3 regions of the Solibacillus kalamii genome follow, and region 2 is predicted to be linked to each of the others. Evidence: riboswitches for the same ligand, from Rfam matches in the RefSeq annotation. Region 2 holds a riboswitch; each other region holds the start of a gene.

Region 1 (5,439 bases), 650 kb from region 2:
AGGGCAATTTAAAACGCAATATGACCTTATCATAGGTGGCAACTCAGTTGGCCATTACAAATTAGATATTCAATTTACGGAGGTATAACGATGAACGCAGTAGAACAATTACAGCAATCGATTAAAGCAGCACTCAAAGCGGCAATCGATCAAGCAGGCCTAGTAGAAGCAGGCACGGAAATCAATATTCATTTAGAAACACCAAAGGATAAAGCAAACGGAGACTTCGCAACAAATATCGCAATGCAATTGACAAAATTGGCGAAGAAGCCACCACGTGCAATTGCTGAAGCAATTTTAGCGCATTTAACGACTGAAGGCACAGATATCGAGAAGATTGAAATTGCCGGACCAGGTTTCATGAATATCACAGTACGTAAAGACTTCTTGGCAAGTGTAGTTACAGCTACATTTGAACAAGGCGAAAACTACGGTCGTTCAACTGCAGGCGCAGGAGAAAAAGTACAAGTCGAGTTCGTATCTGCTAACCCGACTGGTGACTTGCATTTAGGACATGCGCGCGGTGCATCTGTAGGCGATTCATTGTGTAATGTATTGGATTTTGCTGGTTTTGATGTATCACGTGAATATTATATTAATGATGCCGGTAACCAAATTAATAATTTGGCGTATTCTTTGGAAGCACGTTATAAGCAAGCGTTAGGAATGGATGCAGAAATGCCGGAAGACGGATACCACGGTCCGGATATTATCGGAATCGCTGGTAAGCTGGCTGAAGAATTCGGTGCGACGATTTTGGACAAGTCTGATGAAGAACGTTTTAAATTTTTCCGTGAGCACGGCTTGAAACTGGAATTGGCAAAACTGCAAAACGACCTTAAAAACTTCCGTGTTGAATTCGATGTTTGGTATTCAGAAACATCTTTATATGAAAACGGTAAAATCGATGTAGCGTTAGACAAACTAAAAGCAAATGGTCATGTGTTTGATGAAGACGGCGCAACTTGGTTCCGTTCAACAACATTCGGTGATGATAAAGACCGTGTATTAATTAAAAACGATGGTTCATACACATATTTAACACCGGACATCGCTTACCATGAAGACAAACTGCGTCGTGGATTTGATAAACTGATCAATATTTGGGGTGCTGACCACCACGGCTATATTCCACGTATGAAAGCGGCAATCGAAGCACTTGGCTATGACCGCGGCACATTGGAAGTAGATATTATCCAAATGGTTCAGCTGTACAAAAACGGTGAGAAGTTCAAAATGAGTAAGCGTACAGGTAATGCTGTAACGATGCGTGAGTTAGTAGAAGAAGTAGGCTTGGATGCTGTACGTTATTTCTTCGTTAAAACAGCAGGAGATTCACATATGGACTTTGATTTAGACTTAGCGGTATCACAATCGAACGAAAACCCAGTATATTATGCACAGTATGCACATGCGCGTATTTCATCGATTTTACGTGCAGCTAATGAGCAAGGTTTCGAAGCTTCATTGGAAAACCTGAACTTGCTAGTAGCAGAAAAAGAAGAAGATGTTCTGAAAAAAGTCGGCGCATTCCCGCAAATCGTGGCAGATGCAGCAAAACACCGCACACCACACCGTATCGCAAACTATATTCAAGACTTGGCAGCTGCATTCCATAGCTTCTACAATGCAGAAAAAGTATTGAACCAGGATAACAAAGAGCTGACAGAAGCTCGTTTAGCATTAATCACAGCAGTCAAAACAACATTGGCGAATGCACTGAAACTAATCGGCGTAAGCGCACCAGAAAAAATGTAATTCAACTTTTTAAAGCACTCTATTTTCTGTATACGAAAATAGGGTGTTTTTTCTTTGACGTTTCGAGGCAGCAGGTGCTATCTTCCACATTAAGTTGAATCAGTTCTCCTTTTTTGTAATTTGTTCCAATTCCACCAGCAAACCTTCCGATTACAAAACAGGGAAACGTATCTAGTGTAATCCCTATAAAGGAACTGGGGATATCTATTGACTTGTAATTTACCGAAACGTACTATTAAATTTGACTTCTATATACAGGACAATAAATATGAGGTGGTGCTTTCCATGAGCAAGGAATTATTTATTCAAACCGACGAGCAGCAACAATGGCTGAAAAAGTTAGAAACAATATCAGAGAGCGTGAAAGAAAATGCTCAGCAAACAGATGAACAAGCAACATTTCCATTTGAAAATTTCCGGAAGCTGCGTGAAATCGGCTATACAAAAATAACGCTGCCAAAGGAATATGGCGGGGATGGCTTCACAGTCTATGATGCGCTATTACTGCAGGAAACATTGGCGAGCTATTGCGGAAGCACCGGGCTGGCTGTTTCGTGGACAATTCAAAATGTAGGCGAGATTTTTGAAAATCGTTACTGGGATGAACAAAAGCTCGACTGGTTTGGTAAACAGGTTGCAAATGGCGCGACAGTCAATCGTGCGGTAAGCGAGTTTGCGATGGGAAGTCCAGTACGTGGCGGACGACCGGGAACTTCAGCAAAACGTGATGGGGATTATTATGTAATTAATGGACGTAAAAACTATACGAGCGGTGCACCGGACCTCGACTATTTTTTAGTTTCGGCATGGATTGAAGATGAGGGACAGCTAGGATTTTTCCTCGTTCCGAAAACGACAGAAGGGGTATCGGTCGAAAATACATGGGATGTTGCGTCAATGCGTGGTACGGGAAGCGATGATTTAGTGCTCGATAATGTACGAGTTGATAAAACAAACTTAGTGGAAATTCCGAATTATTCAACCGGATTTAAACTGAACGGCTGGTTGCTGCTTATCCCGGCAACCTATTTAGGCATTGCCCAGGCTGCACGAGATTACGCAGTTAATTTTGCGAATAGCCATTCCCCGAACAGTATTCAAGGAACGATTGCCCAGCTGCCAAATGTACAAACGCTGATCGGAGAAATGGATTTGGCGTTGACGAGAGCACGCTTTACGATTTACGGAGTTGCGGGACTATATAATGACCCGATTAAAAAGGCGACACTAGTCAATGAAATTAATATTGCGAAACATGTAGTGACAAATACAGCAATCGAAGTTGTCGATAAAGCGATGCGTCTTGTTGGGGCAAAAAGCCTGCAAAGATCAAATCCGCTTCAACGCTATTACCGTGATGTCCGTGCAGGTCTGCACAATCCGCCAATGGATGACATTACGATTAAACGTTTAGCTGAAACGGCAATTGAAAAAAGCTTAAAAGCAAAGGGGTAAGCAATTCTTTTATTCGTAATTTCAGCGAAATAAGAAGAATTATCTGAAACTTTGGCGATTGAGCACACATTTTTCTGAATATCAGCTATAATAGAGCTATTAATTTTATATGGACGATAAAGGTTCTTGCTCACTGATAGAGTAAGGAGTAAAAGGGAAATCGGTGCAATTCCGATGCGGTCCCGCCACTGTAAATGCTAGTTGAGAGCAGTATGCCACTGAAAAACTTTCGGGAAGGCGTTTATCAACGTTATGCATAAGCCAGGAGACCTGCCTTTATAATGCCCTAAAATAAACCTACGAGGATAGGATGTGGCGGATAAATTCTTTTTCCATTGAATTTTATTTGCATACGTAAAGCTTCCTTCATTTTTAGTAGGAAGCTTTTTATTTTTGTAGAAAATTATACAACGAAATTTTTGGAGGTTATTTATTTTGAAAAAATGGCAACTGCTATCTTCCGCAGCATTACTTACATTAACATTGGCGGCATGCAACTCGGAAAAAGCAACAGATGAACAATCAGCAAAAGACAATACAGAAGTAACTGAAGCAGCACAATTCCCGGTAACTATAAAAGATGCCTTGGACAAAGAAATCACGCTTGAAAAAGCACCAGAGCGCATTATTACATTGGCTCCATCCAATACGGAAATTTTATTCGGACTAGGGTTAAACGATGAAATTATCGCTGTGAACGACAATGATACATATCCTGAAGCAGCATTATCTAAAGAATCAGTTGGCGGCATGGAATTTAATCTAGAACAAATAATCAGTCTGCAGCCCGACTTAGTTGTCGCACATGAATCGGGATTGTACAGTTTCAATGAACAGGCGATTGCTCAGCTTGAATCAATAGGAATTCCTGTATTTGTTGTAAAAGATGCGAAAACATTTGAAGAAACATATGAAACAATCGAACAAATTGGCAAGCTGACGAATAAAGAAAAAGAAGCAGAAGAAATGATCGCCTCCATTAAAGAGGGGATTGAAGAAATTGAAGTGAAAGTAGCCGACCTGGAAGAGAAGTCCGTATTTGTTGTTGTTGGGACAGATCCAAAACTATATGTTGCTGGACAGGAGACGTTCATTAGTGAAATGCTTGAAGTATTAAATGTAGAAAATGCCGTTCCGGAACTCGGGTGGCCGCAGTACAGCTCGGAGCAATTTGTAAAGAGCAATCCGGATATCATTTTAGTAACATATGAAAACGACTTGGCAGCAATCGAGGAAAATGATGCATATGCAGAAATGGATGCTGTGAAAAACGCCAATGTGAAATTAGTCGATAGCGATACGACAAGTCGACAAGGTCCGCGTATTGTAGAAGGTATTGAATCAATAGGAGAAGCAATTTATCCAGAGGTATTCAATGAATAAAAAATATTCAATCGCCTATGTACTATCGATTGGATTGCTTTTAAGCAGTATATGGATTGGCATTTCGTTCGGGTCTGTTAATATTCCGTTTTCGACATTGTGGGATAAAACTACAGATCCGGTTGCATACAGTATTTTGTGGAAAATCCGAATGCCCCGCGTCATTTTAGCCGCATTAATCGGGGCTTCTTTAGCAATTGCGGGGGCAGCATTCCAAGGGTTGCTTAAAAACCCTTTGGCAGATCCATACACATTAGGTATTTCATCAGGAGCCTCGGTAGGTGCGGTAATGACAATCTTTTTAGGCATTTCCATACCGGTGCTCGGTGTATTCACATTGCCGGTATTCAGTATGGCTGGAGCTGCATTTACGATGATCATCGTCCTGACATTTGCCAGACTTGTTGACCGTTCGATGAAAATGGAGACGCTGATTTTGACGGGAATTATTTTCAGCTCGTTTTTAGGGTCCTGTATTTCCTTAATGGTCGCACTTACTGGTGAACAGCTACGAGAAATCATCGGCTGGCTTCTAGGAAGTGTATCGATGCGAGGGTGGCCATATGTCCGGATGGTGCTACCATTTATGGTGCTTGGTACGGCAATTATTTGGCTGACTCGCCGTGAATTGAATGCGATGATTTATGGAGAAGAGCGTGCCCAGTATTTAGGGGTAAATGTTAAGCGCAGCAAGTATATGATATTGGCGGGTGGTTCCATCCTAACAGGAGCGGCTGTTGCTGCATCCGGGACAATTGGATTTGTCGGATTAGTAGTACCGCATATGATTCGCCTGCTAATCGGAGCAGACCATCGACATTTATTGACATTGTCGTTTTTGAA
Region 2 (5,439 bases):
TAATATTGTGGGTGGAAGTAACGGTCAATTTATTCCGAACGGTGCTGTTACTCGCGGTCAATTTGTAGGAATGCTGGATAAGGCATTGAAAGTAATGGGGAAATAATAAGACAAAAAAATCAGCCGTGTTGCGGCTGATTTTTGTTTTTTTTAAGATTGAAAAATAATTTACGGAGAATTACAAAAAAATGTGTTCTGAAAATCCGTCTAAATTACAAACCGACTAACTTCATTAATTTTTTATAACGTCTATCCCCAAGCAGCTTCTGAATTTTTTTTAAAACTTCTTTTGGAACGCCGGTAAGAGCCCAACTAATATTGGCATGCTTCAGAATTTTTTGCAGCTTCTGAACTTCTTCAATGCTCAATTCAAGCCCCTGCTGTTTGGCGAAATCTTGCAGTTGCCTGTCATTCATTCCTTTCAGGTTATCAAGCCATTGTAACATTTGAATTGTCTTCATCCTTTCAAGTTTATCCCGCATTAACGGGTAGTAATTTATCTGCCTGGAAAGCGTATCGGCAGAGCCAAGACTCCCGCCTCTAGACTTAAGCAGGGCGAAAAGGATAGGCGGGAGGTCAACTACCCGTAAAAGCCCGATTGGTTAAACTAACTTTCAGTGGGGGATGAGAAAAATCCCCCCTGATTGAAGTTCAACTTTAATTCCTTTACATGAACAAAAAACTGCATTATACTAACATGATGTAAATCGTAATGATTTTGAATTAGAAAGAAGCGAACGAAATGAAAAAACCATTGATAGAATTGAAAGATGTTTCCTTTCAATATGAATACACACAAGCATTGAAAAATATTTCACTACGTGTCAATGAAGGCGATTTTTTAGCATTAATTGGGCAAAACGGCTCCGGTAAATCGACACTTTTGAAATTAATTTTAGGACTGTTAAAGCCTATGTCAGGGGAAATTAAATTATTTGGTGAAAAAGCAAGCCATTTTAAACACCGCGAATGGATTGGCTATGTTTCGCAAAAATCCAATGCCTTTAACTCGGGGTTTCCTGCAACGGTCGAAGAAGTCGTGAAAAGTGGTTTATCGCAAAAGGTAGGGCTGTTTAAACGCTATCCAAAAGATGCGGATATTTTGGTGAAAGGTGCTTTAAAAGATGTCGGCATGGAGAAATTTCTAAAACGGAATATTGGACAGCTTTCCGGCGGGCAGCAGCAGCGTGTGTTCATTGCACGTGCTTTAGTGTCGGATCCGAAGCTTCTTATTTTGGATGAACCGACAGTCGGAATTGACCGAGAAAATGTGCAGGCATTCTATGATATGCTCGCACATTTAAATAAGCATCACAATATGACGATGATTTTAGTTACCCATGATGTGGACACGGTTTCGGATCGTGTCAGTCATGTAGCGTGCTTAAATCAGTCGATTCATTTCCACGGGTACAAAAATGATTTTGATACGATTTCGGAAGAACAGATTGCTAGCTGGAACGGCCACTCTGTTCGAAAGATTCATTAAGAGGAGCAGGCCGTTATGATTGAAGCTATATTAGACTATGAATTTTTACAAAATGCCTTTTTCTCAGGGCTAGTTATTGGAGTAATCGCACCATTGCTTGGTGTATTTATCGTAGTAAGACGTTTATCGCTAATTGCAGATGCACTGTCGCATGTAACACTGGCGGGGATTGCCGGGAGCCTGTACTTGAGCCAATCGTTTGCAGCGCTGGCTTTGCTGAACCCGATTTATTTAGGGATTATCGCGTCTGTAAGTGGTTCGATCTTAATTGAACGATTACGCCGACTATATAAACATTATGAAGAACTTGCGATACCAATTATTATGTCGGGCGGAATCGGTGTGAGTGCCATTTTAATATCACTTGCAAGCGGATTTAATACCGATTTAATGAGCTATTTATTTGGCTCTGTATCGGCTGTATCGCGTCAGGATCTATATGTTGTGCTGGCAATTGCAGTCGTAGTTGTATTATTTTTGATTCTATTTTTTAAAGAGCTTTTCGTATTGTCATTCGATGAGGAATATGCGAAAGCGAGCGGTTTACCTGCGAAATGGATTCATTTATTGTTCATGATCGTTGTCGCACTCGTTATCGCAGCAAGTATGCGTATTGTCGGGATTCTGCTTGTTTCAAGCTTAATGACATTGCCGGTAGCTGCAGCGATGCGTTTAGCTCGCGGTTTTAAAGAAGCAATTATTTTAGCGATTGTATTTGGAGAGCTGGCAGTAGTAATCGGACTCATTTCTGCATTTTACCTGAACTTGGCACCGGGTGGAACAATTGTTGTCACATCCATTTTAATCTTGTTATTAGTAATTTTAATCAAAAAGCTTGTTTTGAAATTCACAATTAAATCGGAAGGGGAAGAGGTACTGTGAATGCAGCGCGCGCATGGGAAATATTAAAGGATAATGGCTATAAAAAGACGGATAAACGAGAGTTGATTTTGGGTATGTTTGCAGCTACAGACAAATATTTGACTGCCCGTGATTTGTTATCAGTATTGAAAAAAGATTTCCCTGGGATGAGTTTCGATACAATTTACCGAAACCTCGCTACTTTCGTGGAGCTTGATATTTTAGAAGAAACAGAATTAAACGGTGAGCGTAACTTCCGTATGCATTGTGAGTCGGATCATCATCACCACCATTTTATTTGCCGTGATTGCGGGAATGTAAAGGAACTGTCTGTTTGCCCGATGGAAATGCTCGGTGAAAAGCTGCCGGGTTATGCTGTAGAAGCACACAAATTTGAGATTTATGGCAAATGTCCGGATTGTTTGTAAATTTCCATTGCATATTTCTGTTAATATGCTAAAGTGATTAAGACAAATTGAATAAATTTGCAGGAAAAAGATGCATTATGCATAAATGGGAATTCGGTGTAAATCCGAAGCTATTTCCGTAACTGTAAGCGTTGATGAAAATAAGTGTGAGACCACTGCTAATATAGCGGGAAGGTACTTATGAGTAAAGTGAAACGCAGAGCCAGGAGACCAATCTTTTTCTTATCGTAACATCCCTCTTCGGAATTAAAGAGAATGTACGGCAGTCACTGATCGAATGAGCATCCTTTTGCAGCACTCTTTTCTGATTTTTGAAGCCATCCATTTTCTTGGGTGGCTTTTTTTCGTACACTCATAATTTCGTGAGGCACTACTTGAAGTGAGGGGAATTTTATGAAAAAGGATATCCGTTTTTCCTGTTATCCGTTTATGCGGGAAAAATCAAGCTGCGTCGACTATGAAATCCGCACCGATTCTTTAACAACGCGAATCGGTACAGTCTTTCCGACGTTAGTTGATGATGCTTCCGGTCAGCTCGTTTTGGAAGATTTGAGGAGAATCCAACCGTTAGCTTACCATGCCAATGGTTCGGTACGCGGTAAATTAGCCATTACATTTGAGGATTTGCAATGGCTAAGCGATCGATACGATTTTTATGTAAGTGAAGTTGGAGAAGCGATTCAGCAGTTTGTACTGCCACAAGGAATCGAAAGTGCAGCAAGACTGCATATTTGCCGCAGTGAGGCGAAAAAGTCTTACAGGGCATTACATAAAGTGAGCGAAGAAAGAGAAGTGGATGAAATTTTGTTTGATTTTCTCGGGCTGCTTGCCAATGTGTTTTTTGTCATGGCGGTCTTTATGAATCAGCAGCATCAACAAGAGGAAATTCCATTCATCTCAAAATCTTATCCGACGAAAAAGAAAAAAGGGGTTGCAACAAATGAAATTTAACAACAAATGGATTGTTGCTTTAGCGGCAACATTATTATTAGCAGCATGCGGATCAAATGATGAAAAATCAGAAAATAACGTAAAAAAAGAGGAACAGTCTGCTTCGAAAAGTGAAGGTGCACCGTATACAGTTGTTGATGATCGTGGTGTTGAAGTAACATTCGATGAAGTACCGGAAACGATTATTTCCCTGCAGCCTAGCAATACAGAAATTTTGTTTGAGCTGGGTGTAGGTGAACAAATTATCGGGGCAACAGAATATGATACATATCCGGAAGCCGCACAAAAAATTGAGCGTGTGTCGACTTCAACTGCCATCAATGCAGAGCGAATTCTGGAATTAAATCCGGATGTCGTTGTTGCCTATACAATCGGGGAGGAAGCACAAATTGCCCAATTGGAAGATGCAGGTTTAAAAGTGTTTGTAATTGCTTCGGCTGCGACATTTGATGATGTATATTCGGATATTATCCAACTGTCCGAAGTAATGGATGTAAAAGAAAAAGGCGAAGAAATTGTAGCCGACATTAAAGCACAAATCGAAACAGTACAAGAAAAAACAGCGACAATCGATACGAAGAAAAAAGCATATTATGAAGTTTCGCCAGCTCCGGATCTTTGGACTACCGGCAGCAGTACGTTCCAGCAGGAAATAATGGATCACGCCAATGTTGAAAATATTTTTGCTGATCAGACGAGCTGGATTAGTGTGGCGGAAGAAGATGTCATTACTCGTAATCCTGAAATTATTATTACACCGGCAACCTATATGGAAAATGCAGTTGATGAGATTCTAGGACGCACTGGTTGGGATAAAATACAGGCAGTTTCAGAAAAGGCGGTTTATCTAGTCGATGGAGATATTATGTCCCGTCCTGGACCGCGTATTGGTGAAGCCGTTAAAATTATGGCACAATCAGTATACCCGGAACTATTTAAATAAGTATAGAATAAAAGGACATGCCTAAGTTTAGGCGTGTCTTTTTCAATTAACTTCATTCAGCGGGTATCACTGAATGAAGTTAATTGGCTTCCGGCGGATGTCACGACTTCGGTAATGAATTCTTTGCGCTTTAGCGCAAAGTCGAATACGGACGCAATTACGCCGAGGCGTAATTGATAAAATAAGGAGGGATACGATTGATTTTTATAACCGGTGGTGTACGCAGCGGCAAAAGTGCTTTTGCAGAAAAATTTGCTAGGCAGTTAGGTGAAGAAAAGACGCTCTACTATGTGGCGACAGGTGTATCCTTTGATGAGGAAATGAAAAAACGAATTATCCGCCATCAGCAAGACCGCGAAAATCAGAACGCCCATTGGAACACAGTTGAAATGCAAGTACAGATTCCTTTTACGATCGAGCAGCTTTCAAATAATGATGTTGTGCTTTTTGAATGTGTGACAACATGGCTTTCGAATGTACTGTATACATATGAACAAATAAATGAAAATAGCGAGTACATCGATAATTGTATCGAATCACTGCAAAAGCAATTGCTAACTTGGCGGAAGCAAGGTGCTACAATAATAGTTGTATCAAATGAAGTGCTGGATGAACTGCCATCACAGTATGATGAGGTAAATTTGTACCGCAAATTGCTAGGTGAGCTTCATCAATGGATTGTCCAAAATAGTGATGAAGCATATGAAGTACAATTTCAGCTTGTACAGCGATGGAAGTAAGGAGGAACCAAGTTGAAAAATAGTTGG
Region 3 (5,439 bases), on a different contig from region 2:
ATGATTGAGATGGCATTTAGTGCTGCGACGGTTACAGTACTGCCACCTTTTCTTCCTACATTCGTAATAAACGGAATTCCTTCTAAAATCGCTAATTCCGCTTTCGATTCTGCTGCCGAAACGAACCCAACAGGCATACCAATAATTAAATCCGGCTTTGCAAGGCCTTCTTTAATCAGACGAATTAATTCAAGTAGAGCTGTTGGGGCATTCCCAATTGCATAAATACCGCCTTCTTGTAGTTGAGTCGCCTTTTGCATCGAAATAATGGCACGGGTTGTTCCAAGTTTTTTTGCTTCGATTGAAACGTCTTCATCTGCGATATAACAATGTAAATCCCCGCCATGTTTTTGGAATCGTTTGCGCCCTGAACCACTTTCAATCATCTGAACATCAGCTACAACATGACGTCCTGCTAAAATTGACTGAATGCCCGCTTCAATCGCATCATCCGTAAAAATCATGCTGCGTCCCAATTCGAAGTCTGCCGAAGCATGGATAACCCGGCGAACGACAAGCCATTGTTCATCTGTAAAAGAATGTTCACCCATTTCTTCTTTAATGATCGCAAAACTGTAATCATAAATTTTGTCCGGGTCTACTGTTAGTGGTACGAAATCTGTATTAAAATTCATATTTGCCATTGTTATTTGCCTCCTAATTTTTCAAACACTTTCTCAAATGAAGTGCATATATTTTTATATTGTATTTTTGGTCTTTTAATTAAGATGACGGGAATACCAATTTCAAGAGCAGCATCCATCTTTTCGTCTACTGAACCGACTTTCCCGCTTTCCTTTGTAATAATAAGTGTTGTGCTGAATTGTTCGTAAAGCGCTTTATTCAGTTCTTTTGAAAACGGGCCTTGGATTGCGATAATATCGCGCTGCTTCACACCAAGGTCATCGCATTTATCCATATTCTCTTTATTTGGCAGCATCCGGCAGACAAGACGAATATTTTCGTTATGTAATAATTGTTCCGTAAAAACAGCGAGCGTTTTACTGCCTGTCGTCAACATAATTGTTCCTGAATGTGCGGATGCAGCGATTGCCGCTTCTATATATGTTTCCACTTCCGTAACGAGCGGATGTACATAACTTTGCTGCGGACGTTCATATCGAATATAGGGAATACCCGTTAAATTTGCAGCGGCCATCGCTGTTTTGGAAGCCTCTTCTGCATACGGATGACTTGCATCTACCACCGTTGTTACCCGCCGTTCTTCAATTAGTTCCATCATTTGCTGAGCTGTTAAACGACCGACATGGTACGGAACATTCGCTTCCTGTAGACTCGCTGCAGCAGATTCCGTAACGACAGTCGCCACCAATTCATGTCCTGCTTGCATTAATTGAACCGCCAGCTCTCTTGCATCACTTGTTCCAGCTAAAAATAAAATCATCTTTTCACCTAATCTCCACAAGGGGCCTCTTCCACTTTAATTTTGCATGACATATCAACATAATTGAAATTCAGGATTTTTTTTACACGTTTAAAATATTTGAAGAAACGTTCATTCGGATGTGCATTTTCTTTATAGTCCGCAACGATATCTGTTAGTAAAGGAATCAATTTTTCGGGATCGATCCCTTCAAGGACAGGTTGTGCTGCATGTGCTGTTCGTCCAACTGGTTTGGAACCGATAAACAAATCAAACTTTTTCTTGCGGTAAACAATACCGATATCATCAAAAACCGCACGATAACATGCCATTCCGCAACCGTTAAAACCGACATGCAGCTCTTTCGGCATTTTAATGCCACCGAGCGTTTCCATAATCTGTTCCGCATATGGAATGGATTCCGCTTTTTCGCCGTAACAGAAATCACACGCCTTGACGATCACTACGTCACCGACAGGTTGAACGAGTAATCCTGTTTGTTCCACTTTCTTGACAAGTTTTTCAGGTGAATCCGTCGGTACCTTCAGTACAAGACGGTGATCAGGGGTATACTCCATCGTACCGTGTTCTCCGACTACTTCTGCCAAAGTAATCATTTGGGCTGGTGTAATCATTTTATTGGCAACACCCGGTGATACAGCAAACTCAAAGATGGATTCAACTTGTTGCTGTACTAAAAACGGATTTTCTTCAACTTTTACAGCTGACGTTTCTTTATGTACGAGCGCTAATGCTTCATTTGCAAGCTGTAATGTGCTTATGTTATTAACTGTTGGTATAGCTATTTTTTTCTCGATAGCTACGATTTTTTCGTAGCCTGTCTCCGCTTCACCCGTTTCCTGGTCCAATGCCCATGGTTCCGCTTCTTTTTTCAATCGTTGATGCGGTTTTAATAGTTGTTTTTCTTGCCCTAAAGTATATTTTCGCTGATAACCACGCGGTGTAATGATTTTATTATCGTAGTAAAATGTTGAGGAATTCCCCACGACGACCGTTGTCAGCATTCCGATATCATGTTCCAGCATCTCCTCTAATGTTGTTAACACAATGTCCTGCGTATCCCGATAGGCAGCTTTTACTAATCCGACAGGTGTATCAGGTGAACGATACTTAAGCAATATTCGTTGCGCTTCAACAATTTGTCTTGTCCGTCTGCCGGATTTAGGATTGTAAAACGCAACGACAAAGTCTGCCATTGCAGCTGCCTCAATCCGTTTTTCGATGACCGTCCAAGGTGTTAAATGGTCACTTAAACTAATTGTGCACGAATCATGCATAACCGGGGCGCCAAGTAAACTTGCACAGGAGTTAATCGCTGATATACCCGGAACAACTTCTACTTCAATCCCTTCTTTTGCAGTCCAGCCCTTTTCGATTAATACTTCATATACGAGGCCCGCCATTCCGTAAACACCAGCATCACCACTGGAAATAACAGCAACTATATGGCCGGCTTCAGCCTGTTTTACAGCTTCCTGTGCGCGTGAAACTTCTTCAGTCATGCCAGTACTGACAATGGTTTTCGCCGTCACTAAGTGCTCAATCAGTTCAACATACGTTTTGTAGCCCATAATGTGATCACTTTGCTGCAGTGCATCGACTGCACGTTTTGTTATATGTTCCCGATCTCCAGGTCCGAACCCTACAACAAAGATCTTTCCTTTTTGCATGTAAATACCCTCCCTATAGAAAAATACATTTCGCACCAAATAGGACATGATGATAATTTTTCTTATGTGGATTTCATTAAAAACTAGTATTGCTTATCCACTAAGAAATAAAAAAAGCCCGCACCTCTCGTTAGAAAGAGGTACGGGCATGTGAAATTAATACTAAAAAAGTATAGAAAAACACAAAAACAATTACTTGTTTCGCCTATACTTCTCCCTCCGAAAAGTAAGTATCGTTTAAATAAGCAGGTTTCCTGGCTTAAGCTTCCTTTTACTTTCACATCTTCCCATCTTTACGACAGTGATTCATTGTGATTTCATCAGCTATTACAGTAGCGGGGGCTGCATTAGTCTTTCACTAATTTCCCTTTTACCTTACAAAATTCTGTAAGCACTTATTTAAATTGCAAATTATTAAATTATTATAAAAATAACATAGTCTACTAAAAAATGATAGGGTAATTATTATCTTCATAAGCTTTTGAGCATAAATGAAGCGTTTATTAATCGTGTATTAGGTGTTTTGTACATAAATTTAGTATCCAACTAATCAAAGGTTGTTTAATTTCAATTATTCACTTTATTATTTTCCTGTCACGGGTTCATTTAGCTTTTTTACATAGGCTACGGCATCATTTATAGATGTGACAGCAATAATGTTGATATTAAGTTGCTCATTTATTTTTACTTCCTTCGCCTCTTCTTCATTTTCCATAGGTATAAGAATATGTGAAAAGCCGCTTTGTTCAGCAATTAAGGTTTTCGCCTTTATCGAACCAATTTCCTTCACGTTTCCTTTGCTATCAATCGCACCCGTTACCGCCATCGGTATGTTATTGTGGAATTCACCGTTTTCGATAAGACCGCTTAACACAGTGGCAAGTCCTGCACTGTCACCTTCTATATCGTCTCTCTTTAAAAATTGATCGATAGCTGTTGATTTCTCAGGCAAGTGGGCAATGACATTTTCCTTCATCGTTTCAAAATGATTCACTGTAGGACGTATATATCCGAGCAACTCTTCATTTTTTGAACGGTACCTGATTTTATTCGTGACCACTTCGGCATCTAAAACTTCTTTATCACTTGAATATTCTATAGTTTTTATTAGATAATCCAAATCTGTAATATATGGTGCTTCAAACATTTCCACTGCAAGTACATGGATACCTGAATTTTCTACAATTTCAAAAGGCTCATTATAGGAGATCAGAAAATAAGTATATTTTTCATAATTGATCAGTCGACTTTCAAACACAATTAACAGTGCTAGCACAAAAAAAATCCCCGAGAAAATTCCTTTCAGCCTTTTGTTATTCCGGTATAGAAAGAACCCGGAAAGTGAGATTACCGAGCCCACTATAATAAAAGCTATTAATTGAAAACCGCTAATCTTATCTAAATAATATGCTAGTAAACCAGCTATGTATAAAATGAAAGGGAGCACAATTAAAGTAATAGGTTTCAATATTTCAGCTCCTTATGCTAAACGACAGCAGGACTTTCATAAACAATCCAATTAGTTGTTTTTGTACATTTAGTTGATTTTAATAAATGTCTTAATAATGCTGCCTCAAATTTTTTCACATTCCATTCATACCGGTATTTTTTATGCCAATCCTCGATTTCTATGTAATGCAATTCTTTTAACCACGTTACCAATTGCTCATCCGTCAGTCCCTTATCCAGTAATGCATCAATGACCGGTAACATACGTTCTTCTTCCTCATCGATTAAAGCATATTCAGTATGAAGACAGCTTTTTAAACTTTGTAATGCATTCCATAATAATTGAGAATCCATCATCAACGGATGTCTAATTGCTTCTGTTAATAAATCACTTCCATGTGCAACCCCATGTGCCCAGCCCTTCGTATTGACAAATCCCCGGTAATCACTTTCAAGAAATAAATAATGAATACTTCTGTGAATTACCTCAATAATAAGTTCTTCCGGTAAACTTCTCTTTTCACGATCTTTCCCTAAAATAAGAGTGATGACAAGTGCTGAAAACGATCTCATAAACACATCATCAGAAATTCCATAATCCGTAATATTTAAATAAAGATGCTCGTCATCCAAACATGTTTTCAGTATGGTAACTAATTGTTCTTCAGTAAATTTTCCATTCAGAATTAATTCGCAAAATCCCCGATAAATTAAGTTGTCACGTAAATAGCCATCCGGATTTCCAATATTTTTTAGCATGAACTGGATTAATTCGTTAAAATCAATTGAATCCAGATTAATCGAATTTTTTACAATTTCTTCTAATTGTTCTTTCATCAAATTTTATTGCTCCATTTCAAAAAGCTTCTTTAATGGATCAGGAATTTTCGCAACTCTTTTCTTTTCTAAATTGAA

Evidence for each region. Region 2 has a riboswitch for cobalamin ahead of CBM15_RS00080 (hypothetical protein). Riboswitches for the same ligand answer to the same signal wherever they lie in the genome.
Region 1: linked by a shared signal. The riboswitch ahead of CBM15_RS03080 (ABC transporter substrate-binding protein) and the one ahead of CBM15_RS00080 (hypothetical protein) in region 2 are both predicted to bind cobalamin.
Region 3: linked by a shared signal. The riboswitch ahead of cobJ (precorrin-3B C(17)-methyltransferase) and the one ahead of CBM15_RS00080 (hypothetical protein) in region 2 are both predicted to bind cobalamin.

The regions. Positions count from the first base shown of each region.
Region 1 covers NZ_NHNT01000001.1:661,211-666,649, reverse strand. The annotation lists gene CBM15_RS03095 (YwiB family protein) at 1-88, shown strand, start outside; gene argS (arginine--tRNA ligase) at 91-1,758, shown strand; gene CBM15_RS03085 (acyl-CoA dehydrogenase family protein) at 2,044-3,213, shown strand; cobalamin riboswitch at 3,317-3,505, shown strand; gene CBM15_RS03080 (ABC transporter substrate-binding protein) at 3,649-4,596, shown strand; gene CBM15_RS03075 (FecCD family ABC transporter permease) at 4,589-5,439, shown strand, end outside.
Region 2 covers NZ_NHNT01000001.1:10,323-15,761, reverse strand. The annotation lists gene CBM15_RS00105 (leucine-rich repeat protein) at 1-106, shown strand, start outside; gene CBM15_RS00100 (hypothetical protein) at 213-446, opposite strand; gene CBM15_RS00095 (metal ABC transporter ATP-binding protein) at 743-1,489, shown strand; gene CBM15_RS00090 (metal ABC transporter permease) at 1,505-2,371, shown strand; gene CBM15_RS00085 (Fur family transcriptional regulator) at 2,368-2,778, shown strand; cobalamin riboswitch at 2,830-3,011, shown strand; gene CBM15_RS00080 (hypothetical protein) at 3,172-3,729, shown strand; gene CBM15_RS00075 (ABC transporter substrate-binding protein) at 3,719-4,672, shown strand; gene CBM15_RS00070 (bifunctional adenosylcobinamide kinase/adenosylcobinamide-phosphate guanylyltransferase) at 4,870-5,412, shown strand; gene cobS (adenosylcobinamide-GDP ribazoletransferase) at 5,425-5,439, shown strand, end outside.
Region 3 covers NZ_NHNT01000007.1:155,930-161,368, forward strand. The annotation lists gene CBM15_RS11770 (precorrin-8X methylmutase) at 1-644, opposite strand, end outside; gene cobK (precorrin-6A reductase) at 647-1,405, opposite strand; gene cobJ (precorrin-3B C(17)-methyltransferase) at 1,414-3,075, opposite strand; cobalamin riboswitch at 3,303-3,489, opposite strand; gene CBM15_RS11785 (S16 family serine protease) at 3,659-4,351, opposite strand; gene CBM15_RS11790 (DUF2785 domain-containing protein) at 4,561-5,361, opposite strand; gene CBM15_RS11795 (acyl-CoA thioesterase) at 5,368-5,439, opposite strand, start outside.